Regions from separate parts of the Microbacterium sp. NPDC056569 genome, predicted to be linked through region 2. Evidence: predicted binding sites of a transcription regulator. Region 2 holds the regulator's gene; each other region holds the start of a gene.
The links. Region 2 encodes LexA, which represses DNA repair genes until DNA is damaged. Its sites were predicted from a motif close to TCGAACANNTGTTCGA; they were not measured.
Positions count from the first base shown of each region.

Region 1: the regulator LexA is predicted to act here: its motif matches at 5,538-5,553, upstream of ACFQ7C_RS00370 (DUF222 domain-containing protein).
Region 3: the regulator LexA is predicted to act here: its motif matches at 4,247-4,262, upstream of ACFQ7C_RS16780 (DUF222 domain-containing protein).

Region 1 covers NZ_JBHTUV010000001.1:92,738-99,625, reverse strand. Annotated here, with positions in the region: gene ACFQ7C_RS00400 (PqqD family peptide modification chaperone) at 1-648, shown strand, start outside; gene lepB (signal peptidase I) at 658-1,350, opposite strand; gene ACFQ7C_RS00390 (hypothetical protein) at 1,386-1,895, opposite strand; gene ACFQ7C_RS00385 (hypothetical protein) at 2,104-2,595, opposite strand; gene ACFQ7C_RS00380 (hypothetical protein) at 2,854-3,045, shown strand; gene ACFQ7C_RS00375 (nucleotidyltransferase family protein) at 3,035-3,976, opposite strand; gene ACFQ7C_RS00370 (DUF222 domain-containing protein) at 4,021-5,418, opposite strand; gene ACFQ7C_RS00365 (VanZ family protein) at 5,570-6,130, shown strand; gene ACFQ7C_RS00360 (hypothetical protein) at 6,275-6,637, opposite strand; gene ACFQ7C_RS00355 (hypothetical protein) at 6,740-6,888, shown strand, end outside.
Region 2 covers NZ_JBHTUV010000014.1:71,737-78,624, reverse strand. Annotated here, with positions in the region: gene ACFQ7C_RS16305 (histidinol-phosphate transaminase) at 1-600, opposite strand, end outside; gene ACFQ7C_RS16300 (LysM peptidoglycan-binding domain-containing protein) at 691-1,107, opposite strand; gene lexA (transcriptional repressor LexA) at 1,371-2,051, shown strand; gene ACFQ7C_RS16290 (hypothetical protein) at 2,167-3,693, shown strand; gene metE (5-methyltetrahydropteroyltriglutamate--homocysteine S-methyltransferase) at 3,683-6,019, opposite strand; gene ACFQ7C_RS16280 (methylenetetrahydrofolate reductase) at 6,114-6,888, opposite strand, start outside.
Region 3 covers NZ_JBHTUV010000015.1:63,617-70,504, reverse strand. Annotated here, with positions in the region: gene ACFQ7C_RS16790 (CDP-glycerol glycerophosphotransferase family protein) at 1-1,035, shown strand, start outside; gene ACFQ7C_RS16785 (phosphotransferase) at 1,061-2,452, opposite strand; gene ACFQ7C_RS16780 (DUF222 domain-containing protein) at 2,627-4,081, opposite strand; gene ACFQ7C_RS16775 (hypothetical protein) at 4,328-4,564, opposite strand; gene ACFQ7C_RS16770 (hypothetical protein) at 4,600-4,902, opposite strand; gene ACFQ7C_RS16765 (hypothetical protein) at 5,015-5,953, opposite strand; gene ACFQ7C_RS16760 (NTP transferase domain-containing protein) at 6,018-6,710, opposite strand.

The sequences.
Region 1 (6,888 bases), on a different contig from region 2:
GCGGCGGGGTCGCCGTCGGCGCCGCGCGTGCCGGCTCCTTCGGTGCACGCCGCCGTGTCTGCGGATGCGGCGGGAGAGCAGGCGTTCCGACGTGTCGCGGCCCTCGATGAGCTGGCGCTCGACGATCCGGACCGGGTGGCCCTCCTCCACGTCGACGACGAGGGCGTCGGCACGGTGCGTGTGCTGGCCGGCATCGCTCCGGCGCTGTGGCGTGCGGCCGACGGTGTCGGGCTCGAGGCGCTGGCCGCGGCGGCGGTGTCGGAGTACGGCGCTCCGGAGGGGACGGATGCCGCCACCGCCGTCGCGGCTGCCGTCGAGGATCTCGTGGCGTCCGGTGTGCTGAGGGAGTCGTCGGGTTCGTCGGGCGTGGTGGATGCTCCGATCTGGCGCATCAACGACGACATCGCGTGGACGGGTGAGGTCCCGCGGATCGTGGTGCTGGCGCTCGCCGATCCCGCCGCATCGCCGCTTGCGCTTGAAGGCTCGGCTGCGCTGATCTGGTCGGCGCTCGCCGAAGGCCCCGGCCGCGCTCACGACATCGTTCGCCGCGTCGCCGAGGCGGCGGAGGTCGACGGCGACGTGATCCGCGACGACGTCGAGTCGTTCCTCGGAACGCTCCGCGATCAGGACCTCGTCTTCACCGGGTGAGTGGGGCGTTCAGAGTCCCGACCAGCGGCTGATCGGCCACAGGATCACGGCGGCCTTTCCGACGATCCCGTCGCGCGTCGCCCACCGCCAGCACGCGGCAGCCGGGTTCTCCGTGCGGCATTGCGCCGCGGAGTCCGAGGAGCTCCCACGGTTGTCGCCGAGCACGAGATACGAGTCCGCCGGAACGAGGATCGGATCGAAGCAGCGCGGCGAGCGGGGTGTCGTGTCGCAGTCGATCCTGCCCGGTTCGTAGGCGAGGTCGTTCGTCACGTACGGCTCGTCGAGCGGTTCGCCGTCGACGACCACGCGCCCGTCTGCGCTGCAGCATTCCACGGTCTGCCCGGCAGCGCCGATGACGCGCTTGACGAGCGTGTGCGGGCCGGACGGACCGAAGCCCGTCACCTCGCCTGCCCAGCGCAGAGGATTCGCGGAGGCGGCGGAGGGCACGCCCCATGCGGCGCCGGCATCGAAGACGACCACGTCCCCGGTGCCGGGCTGTGCTCCCAGATACGCGAGTCGGTTCACGAGGATGCGGTCACCGGGCTCGAGTGTCGCCTGCATCGAGCCTGACGGCACCCAGAAGGGCTTCACGACGAACGACAGGATCAGTCCTGCGACAACGAACGCCGCCACGAGGTGGAACCACGGACTGCCCACCACGCGGCGCCACGGCGCTGGGCGCGTGCTGGAGATGTCCGTCACGCTGCGAACCTATCTCGCGGCGAGGGGGTGGGAGTTCAGGCCGTGAACTGCGGGCTGAAACCGATGACGGTCTTGGAGGGGGTGACGCTCGTAACGGAGACTTCGACCCTCACACGGCACACCGTGCCGGAGGCGAGCCCGCTCTGCGACAGCTTCAGCTTGCCGAATCCCGCGAAGGTCGCTGTGGAAGTCGCTGCCACCCCACCCGAACTCGTGTGGCCCGTCTGGCCATTCGTCCACTCACCCGGCGCAACGTCGGTCCAGCTGCCATCCGGGTTCCGCTTCTGCGGAACGAGCTTGATCGACACCGTGATGCTGGAGTTGCTGTTGTTCTTGATCGGCACGGAGAAGGTTGCCTGGCCGCCCGAGATCGTTGGGGGTGCCATTGTCTGCAGGGTGGCGGTGTCCACGGAGGCGCTGGCCGCGGGAACCGCGGCGGCGAGCACCACGACGGGGGCGGCCCAGGCGCCGACCTTCAGCAGCTTCCGGCGATCGATCGTGTGGTCGGTGGTCGGTTCGAGAGCGCGCGCGAGCGTGTCGGTCACTGTGTTCCCCCAGAGAACAGTCGTGGCTGACGGGCGTTCGGGCTCCCACAGCCGTGAACAGAACGGGCGACCCCTCGCCCGCCGTGCGGTCGCCCCAGGCAACCGACGTGATCCTCACCCTAGCGGAACCGCCGAGGCGTCTCGTTAACGCGAAGTAACGACCCCGGCTTCCTTACGCGATCCTGAGGCGCGCCTCGACCCGGCCTGCTCAGGGACCGACGACGGGGCCGCCTTCGAATCCGCTCGCCCTCGTGCCCGCGATCAGACCGTTGATCGAGATCGAGGCGGCGGAGGGCGCGCTGGTGAACGGGAACCAGGCGAGAAACGGCGACGTCCAGTAGTTCCCCGTCGGTGCCGCAGGGTATTGCAGCGTCGCCGAGGTGGGCGATCGCGTGATCACTTGCCAGCCGTTCAGATTCTGCGCGGTCGGCTCGCCCAGGACGCCCGCTGTCGATGTGATGGTGATCTGGGCGAGATTGCTCGAAGTCCAGCTTCCGGATTCGTATCGAGCCGAGACGTTGCCGTCGAGACCCCCGTCGAAGATCGAGAACGCGCCGCCCATCACCGGATTGACCACGGATGCGCTCGCGGTGGGCACAGCTGCCGCGACCACCAGCGCTGGGGCCGCCCATGCGCCTGTCCTGAGCAGTGTCCGGCGGTCGAGGGCCGGTCGTGTGGAGCCTGTCGTGTCGTCGAGCATCGCGATCCCCCCGGATCTGTGCGGCGGCAGCGACGAGTGGTCGGTGCTGCCGGCGCCGTCGTCGTGTTGTCCGCCGACCGGCGCAACGCCCCGGGCGACATGCTGTCCGGTTCGACGCTAGCGAGGATCCGGTCGCCATGGAACGGTTCAATCCTGAGAGTTCGCGCAAGCTGCCTCCGCGGCGTGCGGCAATTCGTTACATGCTCGTCCTCGTCCGGCAACCGCGCGAGCGTACCGTCAGGCCCAGACGATGGCGTCGTGCACCAAGGGATATCCATCCTCGACGAGTGGGGGCTCGGCATGGCGAGATCACGACGCAGGCGGCGGCGCTACGAGATCGGACAGGAGCCGTGGCTCCTCCGCGAGTACGGCGGGGCGCCGATGTGGCTCATCTGCGTTGCGGCTGCATTCCTCGCGGCTGTCTGCGTGCTCTGGCTCGTCATGGGGTGAGTCGGCGGCGGTGGGTCCAGACGGCCCGCACTCCCGCCGGAGCGGAACGGATGCCGCGTCCCCAGCGTGCGAGCCGTGCCCGTGTCCGCCCGTGCACCGTGTCGGCCGTCTCGGGTCGGCCGACCAGCAGGTCGCGTCGGGTGGGCCAGAACGCGCGCCACAGCAGGCGAGGACGCTCATGCCACCGAGATCGCCGGAGCGCCAGCATCCAGAAATAGGATCCATGCGATCCCGCGGTCACCCGCTCGCGCCAGTCGCGCAGGTGCGGCGAGGCCAGCTCGTCCGCCGACGGCTCGACGAACACACCCAGGCGCGGAAGCACGGAGTCGAGGGTGGCGACGCAGCCGGTCTCTCGCGCGAGCGCCGCGATGTCGGCACGCTCGTCGTCGGTGAACGGGGTGCTCACCAGCTGTTCGAGCTCCTGGACGTGGCGCGGCTGGATCGTCGCGCCGCGAAGCGAATGCAGCGCGAGCACGAGCGCCCCGGCGGTCTTGTCGAGCGCGAGGCAGTCGCGATGCGCGAGCGACAAGGGGAAGCGATGGCGCCACAGCGCCTCGAACACGAGGGTCGGGCCGGCAAGGAAGCCCGGATAGAAGCTGTGCACATCGAGATCGCACGGCCACCCGTCGCGCAGGAACGTCGTCGAGTGCACGGTGGTCAGTTCGCTGATCAGCAGGCCCGGGCGCTTCGTCCAGCCGCATTCGGCGATCGCTGCGCACAGCTCGTCGAACCGCGCCGGCTCGACGAGCACGTCGACGTCGGCCGACACCCTCTCCTCGCGCAGGCCGTGCAGATGCAGCGCCGGCCCCTTGATCAGAAGAGCACGGATGCCGCGCCGCTCCGCCAGCGCGCACACCCAGGCGGCGGCGAGCTCGTCGGCCTCGTCGAGGCGCAGCAGCACCGTCGCGTCGGTCGGGGCTTGGGTGGGCACGGCCCCACGATAACCGGCGCGCACGACCAGTCCATCCCGCCCGGTCAGGCGGCGGCGAAGTCGTAGCGGGCGCGGCCGGCGGGGCGCGGTGTGCGCGCCGGGTCGACGTGGGCGGGCGGGATAAGCCACACCCTGCCCTTTCGGCCGGTGCCTTCGACCTGTATGTCCCACCCGTTGTCATGTACCCGGTGATGACAGGATTCGCAGAGCAGCACCCCGTTGTCGAGGTCGGTGGGACCCGCATCTCGCATCCACCAGCGGATGTGGTGGACCTTGGTGAAGTGCGGGGGCAGTCCGCACCCGGCGCACCCTCCGTCGCGCTCGCCGAGGGCGAGTTTCTGGGACTTGGAGTAGAGCCGCCGCTCGCGGCCCCAGTCGAGGATCTCGCTGTCGCCGCCGAGCACGCAGGGGATCACCGAGGCGCTCGAGGCGAGCTTGCGGGCAGCGGAAGCGGAGATCGGGGCGTCGATGCCGTCGATCTCTGCTGTGCCGGTGCCTTCGCGGAGGGTCTCGAGCGACATGCGCACGACCACGGTCACCCCGTTGAGAGGGAGATCGCTCTCGTCACAGCCGAGGGCGTGCTCGCAGATGCTCACGAACGCGTCGGCCTGCATCTGCGGGATCGTGCGGCGCTCAGCATCCGTCGTCTCATCAAGGAGGGGCGTCGCGGGTGCGTCGGGTGACGGGGTGACGCGTGCCGTCTCGGCGTCGCGCTCGGCGCGGAGTCTCGCCGTGACCATGCCTTCGATCGCGGCCTTGACGGGCGCGCCACTCACCGGGTCGAACTTGCCGGTGAGGATGATCATGCCCGTGCGATCCTGCCGGATCGTCAGCGCCGTCTCGGCCGCGAGGTCGGCCTCACGGGGCTCGACGCCATCGGGGTCGAGCCAGGCCTCGGCGCGGAGGATGAGCTTCGAGAGCGCGTCGAGGGGGAGTCCGGCGGCCTGCTCGACGAGGAGCTTCTCAGCCTGATCGACCTTCTCGGCGCCGGCGCGGATCGCGACGCGGTCGAGCATCGCGATGATCGCTGACGCGGCCTGCGCCCCGATACGGCCGTCGCTGAGACCCTGTCCGACGTGAGGGTGCCGGGCCGGTGCCTTGTCACCCGACAGCAGCATGCGCGGAGTCGTGGCCTCGCCGACCTTCACGAGCCGCGCCGCGTCGCCGGTGGTCGTGCCCATCGTCGCCGCGATGAACTGCGTGGGATTGCGGAACCCCTGGATCTTCGCGAGGCTGTCGGGCCCGAGCTCGGGGCGTGACTGCCGCTGGATCTCGGACGCCACCAGAGCCTGAACGCTCTCGGCGAGGCGCTTGCCGCGCCCGATCTGCTCGTTGAGAGCGATCAACTCCGCCGGTGTGAGCGACGCGATGTCGCGCCCCTCGGGCAGGATTCCCCGCGCAACGTCGATCGCCTCTGCGAGGGACGACAGTGCGCTGGTCATGCACTCAGCCTAGCCACTGCGGACGCTACTGTCAAACCTTTGTTCGATTAGTTTGCGACCGCGCCCCTGCTGCACGCGCGCATTTCCTGCTAGAGCCAATACCCCGCGACCCGACAGCTTCGAACGGACATTCGGCGCCAGTATAGAACAAATGTTCACCAAACCCCAGGCCGTCTCCTGCGCCGCCCCCGCGAGTAGACTCGCCGCACGGCGCGGCACCCTCGCGGCGCCCGGCAGAGGGGAGCCCGCCATCACCGACGCGCCCGCCCTCGCCCCCGCGCCGCCGACCACCGCGGCCGTCGCGACCGTGCACCGGCGTCGCGCGCAGGGGCGCAGCATCCGTCTGCTCGTCATCTACGCGGTGCTGCTCGCGCTCATCGCGTTCTGGCCGACGCCCGTGGACCGCGGAGCGTCCGGTCTGCTCGAGGCGATCACGCACGCCGTCCCCTGGCTCACCTACGACGTCATCGAGACGTCCGCGAACGTCGTGCTGTTCGTGCCGTTCGGCCTGCTGCTGGCGCTCGCGCTTCCGCTGCATCGCGGAGTCGTCATACCGATCGCTCTCGCCACCACACTCGTCATCGAGTCGGGCCAGGCGCTGCTGCTCGCCGAGCGCACGCCGAGCCTGCGCGACATCGTCGCGAACGTGCTCGGCGCCGCCATCGGCCTCGCGATCGTGCACCTGCGCGAGCGGCGCACGTCATCTGATTGACGGATGCTGCGGCCCGGCGCCCGCGATGCCGTCCGCGACCGTTCGATCAGGCGTGGCGGGTAGAGCCGGACACCGAGACTTCTGCCGCCTCGGGTCTCTGTTTCGGGTCGACCGAAGACCGGCGCACGGGCCCATCCGACCGGATCAGCTGCCGAAGTAGCTGCGCGCGTCGCGGGTGCTGAGCAGGATCAGGCCGATGAGCGACAGCAGCGAGCCGCCGAGGACCGACCAGAGGCTCTCTCCCGTGAAGAGGCCGAGCACCTCCACCACGATCGTCACGGCGAACACGATCATCGCGATCGTGCGGGCGGTGGGGTTGCCGCGCCAGAGTCCGACGCCCACGGCGAGGGTGATGGCGCCGATGATCAGGCTGATCCATCCGACGATCGCGGGCCACGTGATGAAGAGACCGGCGATGATCACGAAGATCGAGCCGAGGATCTGCAGGAAGCCCGAGATCCAGGCGATGATGGCGACGAGCGTGACACCGAGCGGGCGCTGAGTCATGGTGGAGCCCTCCGTGGCGAGACAGATCCGACTGCGTGGCTCCAACGTAGCGGGAGAGGACGGGCGAACGCCTCAGGCACCGCGGGAGTATATGCTCGCGCCATGTCGACGCCGAGCCCATCGCCGACCCCCACCTCCACTCCGCTCGGCGTCGTCGAGCAGGCAGCTGTCTGGGGCAACTGGGCCGAGTGGGGCACGGTCTTCGCTGCGATTCTGGCGCTGGGAGTGAGCATCGCCGCGTTCGCCGTCGC
Region 2 (6,888 bases):
CTCGAAGTACGCCTCGTCGACGATGACGACGCCGTCGGTGGCCTCGTACACCGCCTCGACCACATCGAGGCCCAGCGGCGTGCCGGTCGGGTTGTTCGGCGAGCAGAGGAACGTCACGTCGGGCGAGGCATCCGAGATCTGGGATGCTGCGTCCTCCGCGTCGATCGTGTAGTCATCGGATCGGGTGCCCGAGATCCACTCCGCGCCCGTGCCGCGAGTCAGCAGGGGGTACATGGAGTACGTGGGCGTGAAGCCGAAGGCGGTGCGCCCTGGACCCGCGAACGCCTGCAGGATGTGCTGGAGCACCTCGTTCGAGCCGTTCGCCGCCCAGATCTGGTCACGGGTGAGGCCGTGGCCCAGGTAGTCGGCGAAGCCCTCGCGCAGCCCGGTGAACTCGCGGTCGGGGTAGCGGTTGACGTCGCGCAGCGCGAGCGCGATCGAGTCGAGGATGTCATCGGCGACCTCGGCCGGAACCGGATGCGTGTTCTCGTTGACGTTCAGGGCCACCGGAAGCGGCGCCTGCGGCGCGCCATAGGGCTTCTGCCCGCGGAGATCGGCGCGTAGGGGGAGGTCTTCGAGACGTGCACTCACCCCTCCCATGGTAGGCCCGCGCAGAGGGAGGACCCCGCCGCGTGACATCCCGCGACGCGGCGGCGCGACCGGCGGGCCTGGGGTGTGAGCGGCCGGGGATCAGCGCCCGTCGTCGTAGGCCGCCGGGATGGCGAGACGCTGACCCGCCTGTACGAGGACCGTGTCGAGCGCGTTGAGACGGACGATCGCGTCGACGACGTCGCGCGGGTCGTGAGCGGGCGCGACCTCTTCGGCGATCGCCCACAGCGATTCGCCGGCGGCGACGGTCACGGTGCGGAACGAGCCGACAGGAGCGCCGGCATCGCGGGAGGCGAGGGCTGCGCCGCCCCCCATCACCGCGACGGTGAGCGCGATCACCGCGGGAAGGGCTGCGAGCGCTGCCAGCACGCGTCGGCCACGAACCGTCAGGCGGAGACGCGTGGATCGCCCCGCCACCGCGCGCGAGGCGCGGTGGGCGGCGGCACCGGCGGCGCGGGCCGGCGATGGGACGGACGTCGTGAAGTCGATCGCGGTCATGCTCGTCTCCTCCTGATGGGGAGAGATTCGCATTCTCCACTCGGCCGGGAGTGGAGAATGCGAACCTCTCTTCCGAAGCTATCTTCGAGTCTGTACGATGTCAATACCGGATTCCCACGTCGATCTCTCGAACGCGACACGCGGAGAGGTTGCCTGCCTCCCGCGCGGGATCCGGATACGGTTTCGATACGAGAACCCCACCACGGGCCTCCGACATTCGAAGAAACAGCGCTCGGCGGCCGAGCGCAGGACGGAGCCGGAAGATGAGCGACGCGGCCGGGCGAGACAAGCCCCAGACCCGCCGGCGCAAGAGCCTGAGCGACAAGCAGCTCGCGATCCTCGAAGTGATCCAGCGCTCCATCGCGCGCCACGGCTACCCGCCCAGCATGCGCGAGATCGGCGACGCGGTCGGCCTCAAGTCCCTCTCGAGCGTCACGCACCAGCTCAACCAGCTCGAGCTGAGCGGCTACCTGCGTCGCGACGCGGGCAAGACCCGCGCGATGGAGGTGCTCATCGATCTGCCGGGCACCGCCACCGAGAGCCCCGCCGACACCGCGCCCTCGGTCGGCGACGCCGCACTCGTCCCCCTGGTCGGCCGCATCGCCGCGGGCGTGCCGATCACGGCCGAGCAGCAGGTGGAGGAGATCTTCCCGCTCCCCCGTCAGCTCGTCGGCAAGGGCGAGCTGTTCATGCTGAAGGTCTCGGGCGATTCGATGATCGACGCCGCGATCTGCGACGGCGACTGGGTGGTCGTGCGGTCGCAGGCGACCGCCGACAACGGCGAGATCGTCGCGGCGATGCTCGACGGGGAGGCGACCGTCAAGACGTTCCGCCAGCGCGACGGCCACACGTGGCTGCTCCCCCGCAACTCCGCGTTCGAGCCGATCCTCGGCGACGACGCCACCGTGCTCGGCAAGGTCGTGGCGGTCCTTCGCGCCGTCTGAGGCCACCGGCACGGTGCGCGCAGCCCAGGCTTCACCTGCTGCCGTTCAGCCGGAGTTCGACACCGCCCGGCGAGGAGGGTGGCGGTGGGTCACGGGCAGGCGCTATAAGGGGGGAATGACCGCCGTGACGCCCTCGCCAGACGTTCCCGACCTCCAGGCCCGCCTGGACGCGCTCGAGGCCGAGAACGCCCTCCTCCGAGCGGGCGCCGCTCCCCCACCGGCTACCGGGAGGGCGGCGAATCGTCCGGCCGGCAGCGGGTGGCGGGCGTTCTTCTCCGCACTGTGCATCGTGATCGCGTCGATCCTCGTGCCGATCTCGATCGTCACCGCCTGGGCGCGACTCGAGCTGGTCGACGAGTCCGCGTTCGTGCAGACGCTCGCGCCGCTCGCGGACGACCCCGCGGTGCAGCAGATGATCATCGACGAGACCGTCGAGGCCGTGCAGGCGCAGGTGGACTTCGAACAGCTCACGGCCGACGTCTTCGAGGGGATCGACCAGCTCGGACTCCCGCCCCGCGCCTCGCAGGCCCTCCAGCTGCTGCAGGCGCCGGCTGCCGAGGGGCTCCAGAACCTGCTGGGGCAGACCGTCACGCGCGTCGTCGAATCGGACGCCTTCGCCGATACCTGGACGGCCACGACGCGCGCCGCGCACCGCGCGCTCACCGCCGCGGCGACGTCGGACGGCGGCGGCATCGTCGTCATGAGCGATGACGGTCTCGGCATCCAGCTCGGCGCGATCGTCGAACGTGTCAAGGAGAACCTTATCGACCGCGGCGTCGGCATCGCCCAGCTGATTCCGGCCGTCGACAGGGTCATCATCATCGGCACCGGCGACACCCTCGTCACGATCCGGACCACGTACGCCCTCGCCACCGCACTCGGCTGGTGGCTGCCGATCATCACGATCGGCCTGTACGTGCTCGGCATCCTGATCGCACGCCGCCGCAGCACCGCGGTGCTCGGCTCGGGCATCGGCTTCGCACTCGGCGGCGGCGCGCTGGCGCTGGCGTTCGCCGTCGGCTACCCGGTCGTCGGGCAGACCGCCGTCCAGCTCGGGCTGTCGGCCACCGCCCTCGACGTGGTCTACCAGAGCCTCGTCGGCGCGATGCAGCAGACCGCCGCCATCGCCGTGCTGCTCGGAGTCGTCATCGCGATCCTGGGCTGGTTCGCCGGCCGCTGGTCACCGGCGGCGCGGTCCCGGCAGGCGATCGGCAGCCTCAACTCCTCGGCGCGCCGACAGCTGTCGAGCCACGGCTTCCGCACCGGACGCTTCGGCACCTGGCTGTACCGCTACCGCACGCTGGTGCGCACGCTCATCGTCGTGCTCGCGGTCGTCTGGCTCTTCGCCCTGCGTCCGCTCTCGGCCGGCGACGTCTTCCTCGTGCTCGTGGTCGCCCTGGTCCTGACCTGGATCCTCGAGCTCCTGCAGGTGCGGCCCGACGAGGCCGTCGCCCCACAGGCCGCCGTCGACGTCCCTGAGGACGCCGACCCCGACGGAAACGCCGACACGCTCGTGATCGAGGCCGACACGGTCGTCGTCGACGAGAACGACACCGAGGTCATCCCCGAGACCGTGGATGCCTCGGCCGACGTCACCGCGCCGGCCGAGGCATCCGCGAAGAAGCCCCGCTCTAGAGGGTGACCGCCACGCGCTCGCGCACGAGTCCGGTCGCCTCGACGAGGTTCGTGAGTGAGGCGACGGTCTCGTCGTATCCGCGCGTCTTGAGCCCGCAGTCCGGGTTGACCCAGACGCGGCGGAGCGGAAGCTCGGCGACCGTGCGGTCGAGGAGGTCGGTGATCTCCTCGACCGACGGCACCCGCGGCGAGTGGATGTCGTAGACCCCCGGCCCGATGCCGGTGGCGAAGCCCGACGTCGCGATGTCGCCGATCACCTCGCCGCGGCTGCGTGCCGCCTCGATCGACGTCACGTCGGCGTCGAGCGCCGCGATGGCGTCGATCACCACGTCGAACTCCGAGTAGCAGAGGTGCGTGTGCACCTGCGTCGCCGGTGCCGCGCCCGCGGTCGCGAGGCGGAACGAGCCGACCGACCACTCGAGGTACGCGGCCTGGTCCGCCGCCTTCAGCGGGAGCAGCTCCCGCAGCGCCGGCTCGTCGACCTGGATGACGCGGATGCCCGCGCGCTCGAGGTCGGCGATCTCGTCGCGCAGGGCCAGCGCGACCTGGTTCGCAGTGTCTCCGAGCGGCTGGTCGTCGCGCACGAAAGACCACGCCAGGATCGTCACGGGACCCGTGAGCATGCCCTTCATGGGCTTGTCGGTGAGCGACTGCGCGAACGTCGACCATGCCACCGTGATCGGCGCGGGCCGCGCCACGTCGCCCCAGAGGATCGACGGACGGGTGGCACGCGAGCCGTACGACTGCACCCAGCCGTTCTCGGTGACGGCGAAGCCGTCGAGGTTCTCGGCGAAGTACTGCACCATGTCGTTGCGCTCGGCCTCGCCGTGCACGAGGACGTCGAGGCCTATGTCCTCCTGGAGCGTCACCACGCGCGCGATCTCATCGCGCAGGAACCGCTCGTACTCGTCGGCGCTCAGCTCGCCGCGACCGTGGCGCGCCCGCGCGCGGCGGATGTCGCCGGTCTGCGGGAACGACCCGATCGTGGTGGTCGGCAGCACGGGCAGCGCGAGCTCAGCGTCCTGCGCGGCGACTCGGACCTCATAGTCCCCGCGCTCCCAGTCGTCGGCGCTCAACGCCACGGTCCGCTCGCGCACCGCGCCGTCGCGCACGCCGGGTGCGCTCTGCCGATCCACGAGGGCGGCGGATGCTGCAGCCAGGGGCTCCGCGATGGCCGGACGCCCGTCGACCAGCCCCGTCGCGAGTGCGACCACCTGCGCGACCTTCTGGTCGGCGAATGCAAGCCACGACGCGAGCCGCGGGTCGAGCGCGGATTCGTCCGCGACGTCGTGCGGCACGTGCTGGAGCGAGGTCGAGGTGCCCGCACTGATCTCGGACGCGCCGAGGACGCTCAGCTCCTGCAGCCGCTTCCACGCGGCGTCGAGGTCGCCGCGCCACACGTTCCGTCCGTCGACGACGCCGCCCACGAGGGTCTTGCGAGCCAGGCCCGGCACGGCTTGGGGCACCGCACCCCGAGCGAGGTCGATGGCGACGGCCTCGATCGGAGCGGCCGCGAGCGCCGCCCAGGCCTCGGGCGACAGCTGCGCGTAGCCGGCGGCGACGAGGATCGCAGGCCGGTCCCCGCGAACCCCCAACGCGGCGTACGCGCGGGCCGCGGCATCCGCCAGCACCGCCGGATCCGCCGGCAGGCTCTCGCTCACGAGCGCGGGCTCGTCGAGCTGTACCCATTCGGCGCCCGCGGCACGCAGTTCAGTCAAAAGCTCGGCGTACACCGGCAGCAGGTCGTCGAGGCGCTGAAGCGGGTCGAAGCTCCCGGGCGCGGCATCCGTCGCCTTCGCGAGAGCGAGCAGCGTCACCGGGCCGACGACCACCGGGCGCACGGTGAAGCCGTCGACCTTCGCCTCGGCCACCTGACGCGCGAACCGGTCGCTCGAGAGGGCGAAGACCGTCTCGGGGCCGATCTCGGGGACGAGGTAGTGGTAGTTGGTGTCGAACCACTTGGTCATCTCCAGAGGGGCGTCCTCGCCCGCGCCCCGCGCGGCCGTGAAGTACGCGTCCAGGCCGATGCCGCCGTCGGCGGCGCGCAGCGGCGCGAACCGCTCGGGCAGCGCCCCGACGGTGACGGCCGCGTCGTGCACCTGGTCGTAGAACGAGAACGACTCCGGGATCGACGAGTCGTCGCGGCCGAGGCCGAGCTCGGCGAGGCGCTCGCGCGTCGCGCGGCGCAGCCCTGCGGCGCTCTGCTCGAGGGTCTCGGCGTCGGTCGTACCCGACCAGTACGCCTCGACCGCACGCTTGAGCTCGCGGCGGCGCCCGATGCGGGGATAGCCCAGGATCGTGCCGTGCGGGAAGGTGGCGCGGGGTTCGGTCATCGTGCTCTCTCTTTCGCTTCGTTCTTCTCGGGGTGGGGGTTTTCGGGGTCGCCGAAGAGACCCGTCGGGCATCCGACGGTTCGCGGCGTCCGTGTCAGCGGACGGCGTCGGGCATTCGCGTCGCCGAGGCGAGCACCCCGGCGTCACGCAGCACGTCGAGGACCGTGTCGTGGTTGTTGAACGCGTACAGGTGGACGCCGGGGGCGCCGCCGTCCACGACCTCGCGCGCGAGGCGTGCGGCGTGTGCCACTCCCACCTCGCGCTGCCCTGCGGCGGTGGGCTCGAGCTCGAGCGCGATGGCGAGATCTGCCGGCCGCTGCTCTCCCGTCAGTTCGAGCACGCGCAGCAGTCGAGTAGGCGAGGTGATCGGCATGATGCCGGGGAGGATGGGGATGGTGACGCCGGCCTCCCGCGACCGCTGCACGAAGGCGAGGTAGTCGTCGGCGTGGAAGAAGAGCTGCGTGATCGCGAGCGTCGCGCCCGCGGCCTGTTTCGCGAGCAGCGCGTCGATGTCCTCGAACGGATGCCGCGAGCGCGGGTGCCCGTTGGGGAACGCCGCCACGGCGATGTCGACGCGGGGGCGCTCCGCGAGGCGCACCGCACCCGGCACACCGGGGATGGGCGCCTCGCTGTAGGGCTCCCGCTCCGCCTGCACGCAGTCGATGAGCTGCACGAGCTGCGCCGCGCTGTCGAGATCGCCGAGGAAGACGTCGTTCTCCGATACGCCTGCCGGCGGATCGCCCCGGAGCGCGAGGAAGCTCGTGATCCCGGCATCCAGGAATTCGCGAATCAGCGTGTTCGCACCGGCGTAGGTGTTCCCGACGCACGTGAGATGCGCGAGAGGCTCGACGTGGGTCTCGCGGAGGATG
Region 3 (6,888 bases), on a different contig from region 2:
GGTGCGGAGGCGCTCCTGGCCGACGGGGCGCTGCCCGTCGCCTTCGTGCCGACGGTGCGGGATCTCGAGCGCTTCATCGCCAAGCAGGACATCCGCGTCGTGTTCTACGTGAACCAGAACACGCGCAACTTCCAGATGTTCCGGTACGGCCGCCGTTGGCACGTGTTCATCAACCACGGCGAGTCCGACAAGATGTACATGACGACGAACCAGTACAAGGCCTACGACTACGCGATGATCGCGGGCGACGCCGCGCGCGAGCGACTCACGCGGGTGCTGTGGGACTACGACATCGAGCGCCGCACGATCGAGATCGGCCGCCCGCAGGCCGACCATTACTCGGGCACCCTGCCGTACACGCCGGATCACCGCACCGTCGTGCTCTATGCGCCGACCTGGGAGGGGGACCGCCCCTCTGCGCACTACGGCTCGGTCGCCACGCACGGCGAGGCGCTCGTCACCGCGCTGCTGGCGACGGGCCGGCACCGTGTGATCTATCGTCCGCACCCGCGTTCCGGAGTCGTGAACCACGACTACGGCGCGGCGAACAAGCGCATCATCGCGGCTCTGGCGGCGTCGAACGCGTCCGACCCCTCGGCGCAGCACGTCTTCGACGACGGACCCGACCTGGGCTGGCAGCTCGCCGCCGCGGACGTCGCCATCGTCGACATCTCGGCGATGGTCTACGACCGCCTCGCGGCCGACAAGCCGCTGATGATCACGCGCCCGGCGGATCCGGCGGCCGCGATCGACACGCACGGCTATCTCTCGGCGTGCGAATGGCTCGACGCGGCGGCCGCCCCCGACATCGTGGTCGAGACCGAACGCGTGCTCGGAGACCCCGAGGCGGTCGCGCGGCTGGAGGAGTGGGTCGCGCACTACTTCGGCGACACCGCTCCCGGAGCCGCGACCGCGCGGTTCCACGCGGCGGTGCAGCGCCTCATGGACGACTGGGACGACTGGTATGCCCGCTCGGTCGCCGATTCCGAGGATGAAGAGCCCGAGGACGAGGCCGAACTCGACGACGAGGGCTGAGCCTTCCGCGCCGGCGGGCGCCGCATCACGCCACGGCGGCGGGGCGTTCGACCAGGCGCGCGATGGCGCGCAACGGGATCGCCACCCAGGTCGGCCTGTTGCGCGCCTCGTAGATCGCCTCGTACACCGCCTTGTCGAGCTCGAGGGCGGCGAGGAGCGGATGCTGCGGGTCGAGCCCCCCGCCCGAGGACGCCGCGTAGCCCTCCACGAACGCACCCCGGGCTTCGCGTGCCCAGGTGCGCACCGCGTCGGCGGAGCGGTCGGGATCGTCGAGGCGGAGCGAACCCGCGACGTAGTCGAACGAGCGGAGCATTCCCGCCACATCCCGCAGCGCCAGATCGGGCTGCGTGCGCTCCGCCATCGGGCGCAGCGGCTCGCCCTCGAAGTCGACCATGATCCAGCCGCGGTCGGGGGAGTGCAGCACCTGTCCGAGGTGGAAGTCGCCGTGGATCCGCTGGAGGGGCGGCCACGGCACCTCGAGCGCGCGGCGGTACACCGCCGCAGCGGCATCGCGCTGACCGGCGATCTCGGGCACCTCCGCGATCGCGATCGCGAACCGGCGCTCCCACGTCGCGGCTGTCGCGTCGCGGTCGGCCGCGGTCGCGGTGCGGGTCGGGAAGCAGTCCGCAAGTGCGACGTGCACCTCTGCGGTCGCGGCGCCCAGCGCGCGCGCCGCAACACGGAAGTCGTCGCCCTTGGCGGCGGCCCGCAGCGCGACGCGCCACGCGTCCTCGACCCCCGGCAGGAACTCCTGCGCCGATGCCAACGAGCCGTGCACCGACCCGTGCGCGGTGGCGAGGTCGGGCCACGTGCCTTCGATCGAGCCGACCGGACGGGGGACGTGTGCTGATCCGGCTCTCGCCAGGGCCTCCTGCAGCTCGATGTCGGGGTTGAGTCCCGCGTGCAGCTGCCGGTAGACCTTGCAGATCACCGGGGTCCCGTCGCCTTCGTAGATGAGCGAGGTGTTGGACTGCTCTCCGCTGATCACCCGAGCGGTGGCGTGCGCCGGGGCGCTCCCCGCCGCCGCGACGTGCCCGATCGCCGTGGTCTGGGGTCCGTGGGCGGTGCCTCCGCCGGCGATGAGCCGCAGCAGCGCCGCCGCATACGCAGGGTCGAACGGGCCGTCGATGAAGGTCGTGCCCGGCACAGGAGCGCCGATGACGTGGTCGGGGTCGGCCTCGACCGTCTCGGTCGCGCGCTCGACGACCGGGATCTGGTACAGCACCGCCGGCAAGGCCCCTTCGTCCGCGACCAGGAACGTGCGGATGCGGGCCCCGGCATCCGCCGCCCCCGCGTCACCCGGATCGACGGCCAGATCCCACCACGACAGCAGGCGGAGGCTGGGCGGGCGCCCTTTTGCGGCGTACCACCGCTGCCGCGGCATCCACGCCGCAAGACACGCCAACGTGCTGTCCATACCTGCGAGGGTATGCCCGCAGTGCGGCGTGTGTCGAGAACGAGCTGCAAGCGCTTGCAGTTCGGGCTTCTCCGGTGCGGGAGACGACTCGGCGCGATCGCCGTCGACAGGGCGCAAACGCGGCTCGCCACCTGCGCGCTGCGGGTGGCGCACTGGGCGCGGTGGCTCTGCCGCTCACAGCCAGCGTGCGCGGGAAGGTGACATGTGCCGGCCTCCCAAGCCCGGGGTGCCGCGCCACGAGAAGGGTGGTGCGCCGGGGGATCCCGGTGGGTCGTCGGCGGGGAACAGCCAGGGCTCGCGCATCATGCGGCGGAGCCGGTCGGCGGTGTCGTCGGGGATGAATCTGACGACGGGTTCGGGGTGGTCGGTGTGCTTGCGGCCGGTGGGGCTGGTCCAGACCAGCACTCCGGGCGAGACCTGCTCGACCGTCCACGCGGTGACGCCTTTGACGGTGTGATGACGACGGCAGAGGTGGGCGAGGTTGGCGTGGTGGGTGGGTCCGCCTTCGGCGGCGGGGATGGTGTGGTCGATGTCGCAGCGCCATACCGGGCGGCGGCAGCCGGGGAACCGGCAGCGTTCGTCGCGGGCGGCGAGGAAGCGGTGCAGCGCGGGGCCGGGCCGGTACCGGTCGACGGCGAGCACGCTGCCCGTGACCGGGGAGGTCATCACGCGTTCCCAGCTGGCGGCGCCTGCGGCGAGGATGCGGGCGGTGTCGGGGTCGATGGGGCCGTGCCCGGCGAGCAGGACGGGTTCGGTGGACGCGCCGGTCATGGTGAGCACCGGGATGGTGACCTGCACGGTGGCGCGGATCGCGTCGAGTCCGGTGCCGGCGACGCAGTCTCGGGGGCCGGCGCCGAGCAGGGTGTCGGTGAGGATGTCGGTGCGCAGTTGGTCCATGGTGCGCTCGTCGACCTCGACCTCCTCGTCGCGGTCTTCGTCGTCACCCTCGCCCTCGCCGGTGGCGCGGGCGGCGATGACGGAGCGGGCCTGCTGGGTGAGTCGGTCCACGATGCCGTGCGCCAGTGTCGCGGGCATGATCGCCGTCAGCGCGGCCATGTCGTCGGGCAGGTCGACGACTTCGATGCGACGCCCGGCGACGGCGTCCTGGTGGCGTTGCGCGAGGGTTCGCTCGAGGAACCGTTCGGCGATCACACGCAGTACGGAGGCAAGCCGGGCGGGCGTGAGGGTGGCCGCGCGCTCCAGCGCCAGCCCGATGAACGCGGCGCGGGCGTCGTCGTCGGAGATCGGGGCGCCGGCGTCGTGGATCACCGCGAGGTGCTGCCGGGTGATCTCTCCGCGCTCCAGCGCGTCCACGCCGGCCGCAAATCGGTCGCATAAGTCGCCGGCTTCGCTGAGCAGCCGGTTCACGGTCCATTCCGAGACCCGGGTCGACGTCGCCAGGTCGGACACCAGGGCCCTGCGGTCCAGCTCCACCCGCCGCGCCCGCTCCGGCGACGCGTGCCCGGGTCGCGCTACGGCGGCGGCCGCAGCCGCCAGCACCCGGATCTCCGCCGCCTCTGCGATCGCACGAGACTTGCGCCCGGCCTCGAACGCGTCAACCAGCCGCACCACCCGCGGGAACTCCGGCGCAACGCCGTCGTCGGCACCAGGGTCGGGGATCGCAGACATCGAGGCTCGCAGTCAGGAAGTGGCGGAGCGAGATTCCGCGCATCACAAACGCGATCTGCTCCAACACCTACCCGCGGCCGAAACCGCACCTGACAACGCTCCGTGAGAGGCCATCAACTCACCGAATCTCTACTCTATACAATACTCGGCGCAAGCGGAATAAAACAGAACAAAAGTACGATGTTCGCGCAGACCCGCCAACTGTCGAATCGGAATCGGCAGGAGCACGCGCCCATCGAGCGCTCGCTACTCGTCTTCGCCGGACTCCTGCGCCTCGACGATCTCGATGACCGGAGCCACCGGGATGACGATCGACTCGACCGCCCCTCCTCCGCCGACCGCGAGGTCGCCCAGACCCAGCCCGCCGAGATCCACGCTGGACGCCTCGGTCAATCGTTCGGCCTGCGTCTCGGCCCGCGTCGGCTCGGACGGCAGCCCCGCCCACTCGGTGGGCTCTTCCGGAAGTTTGCTGAACAGACCCATACCGTCATTGTCACCCGAGAGGCCCGCTCGCGGGGTCACGTCACGAACCGCCACAGATACTCGTTCCCGTCTTCGGGTCGGAACCATCCGATCGTGACGATCGCGCCATCGGAGTCCACCGTGCACAGGCAGAGTTCGGCCGATTCCCCCGGAACCATCTGACCCCAATGCTCGGTCGTCGACGGGGGTCCGTCGTCGGCGAACACCCGGACGAAGTCGACCGCAGAGGAGCTTGCGTTCATGATCAGCGGATGCCGGCGATCCGCCCGGTCGACCCGCCAGGGGACCCGGTAGGCCGGCGGGGGAAACGGGTCGTCGGGGTCGAGCGCGCGAAGCATGGCGGCCACGTTAGGAGCGGCGTCGGACGCACAAGGGCGTTCTCCCGCAGAGACGCGTGGACGCTGTGGACAACCTCGCGGACTCCTCCCCGAGTGCCACCGGGGAGGAGTCTCAGTCCTCGGTCGGGGCCGGAGACGAAGCCGGGGCCTCGATCTCCCGCGGAGCGCGCCGGATCACGCGCGCGGTGATGCGCCGCGCACCGGAGGCGCCCCGGGTCACACCGTCCACGACAGCCTCGCCGGCGCGACGGATGCCGCGTCCGGCGAGCCGCTCGATCCGGTCGGCACCCGGGCGCGGCTCGAGCTCGGGCGGCAGTGTGAGCGGGGGCACGCCGAAGGCGCGGCGGGAGCCGGTGAGCACGCGGCGCCCAAGGATGTTGTTGCCGGCGCCGCCGATGGCGGCACCGATGCCGAACGGCAGTGCCTTGCCGATCCACGATGCGCCGCCGCGCGCGGCGAACTGGCGGATGAACGTCGTCTTGAGCCGGTCCACCAGCGGTCCGACCGCCGCGCGGGGGAGCGACTTCGTGATCAGCTCGCCCCAATATCCGGAGCGGGTCGGGCCCCGCCCCGCGGCCTGTCCGGCGAGTTGCGCGACGAGGTCGACGCCCTCCTTGCCGAGCATGAGCGTCAGAACGAGCGCGCGGGCCCGGTCGGGATCCGACACCGGGATGCCGTGCACCTCGGTCACCGACTGCGCGAAGAGCGTCGTCGCTTCGAGGAACGCCACCGTTTCGACCCCGCTGAGCGCGAGCGTCACGCCCGTTCCGATGCCGGGGACGACGGCGGTCGCGCCCACCGCTGCGCCGCCGGTCGTCACCGCCGCGAGGTAGCGACGCTCGAGGATCCGGACGATGTCGGCGGGGGAGGCATCGGGGTGCCGCAGACGGATGCTGCGCAGATGGGCGAGCACCACGGGCCGCTGGATCGCGAGCACACGGTCGAGTGCGCGGATCGTGAACGGGTGCTCGTCCGAACCCGCGGGCGGGAGCCCGCCCTGCCACGGCGCATCGCCCGGCAGCGAGTGGATCTGGTGAACCTTGTCGGTCATCGCGCCGAGTCTATGTGCCCGGGTCTGCGTGCGGCCTCGGGGTTGACAGGCTCAGGGCGATCGGTCAGACGAAGAGGTTCGCGCGCTCGAGGTCCTCGGCGAAGTCGACCTCGACGGCGTAGAGGTCGGAGATGTCGAGCGGCTGGAGCAGCACGCCGTCCTCGGCGATCGCGAGTTCGAGGCCCCGCTCGAAGTAGTCCTGGTCGTCGACGCGCGTCAGGTGGCGCATGAACGCCTTCTTGTCGCGGCTCGAGATGTAGTTGATTCCGACGGCCTCACCGATGCCGCCCTTGACGGTCTTCGAGAGCTCCTTGATGAAGCCCTCGCCGGTCACGGTGTACTTGACCTCTTCGTCGCTCACCTTGGACGTGTTGACCGTGACGAACGACTGGTCGCGCTCGATGAGGGCGATGGCCCGGCCGAGCACGCGCGGGTCGAAGACGACGTCGCCGTTCATCCACAGCACCCCGCCCCTGCCCGTCTTCGCGAGGGCGCGGAGCAGGCTCTTGGACGTGTTGGTCTGGTCGTAGCGGTCGTTGTAGACGTAGTCGACGTCCGGGAACGCCTCGACGATGGTCTCGGCGCGGTAGCCGACGACGGTGGTGATCTTGGCCTCATTGCCGAAGGCCGCACGGATGTTGTCGTGCTGCTGCTGCATGATGCTGCGGCCGTCGCCGAGCTCCGTGAGGGGCTTGGGCAGGCTGCGGCCGAGCCGCGAGCCCATTCCGGCTGCGAGGATGACGGTCTGAAGGGTCAAAGTCTGCTCCTGAAGTGCGTGATTCACTGCCGGTTCACCGGCGCGACACCCCTTCGTGCCTCGACCATGGTAGCGATGAGGCCTGTGAAGGCGCATAATGGCGGCTTCCCGTTGCCGATTCGTGACATAACGCGATTGCCGCGACGCGGCGAGACGAACTGCGCCGCGATCAGGCCCG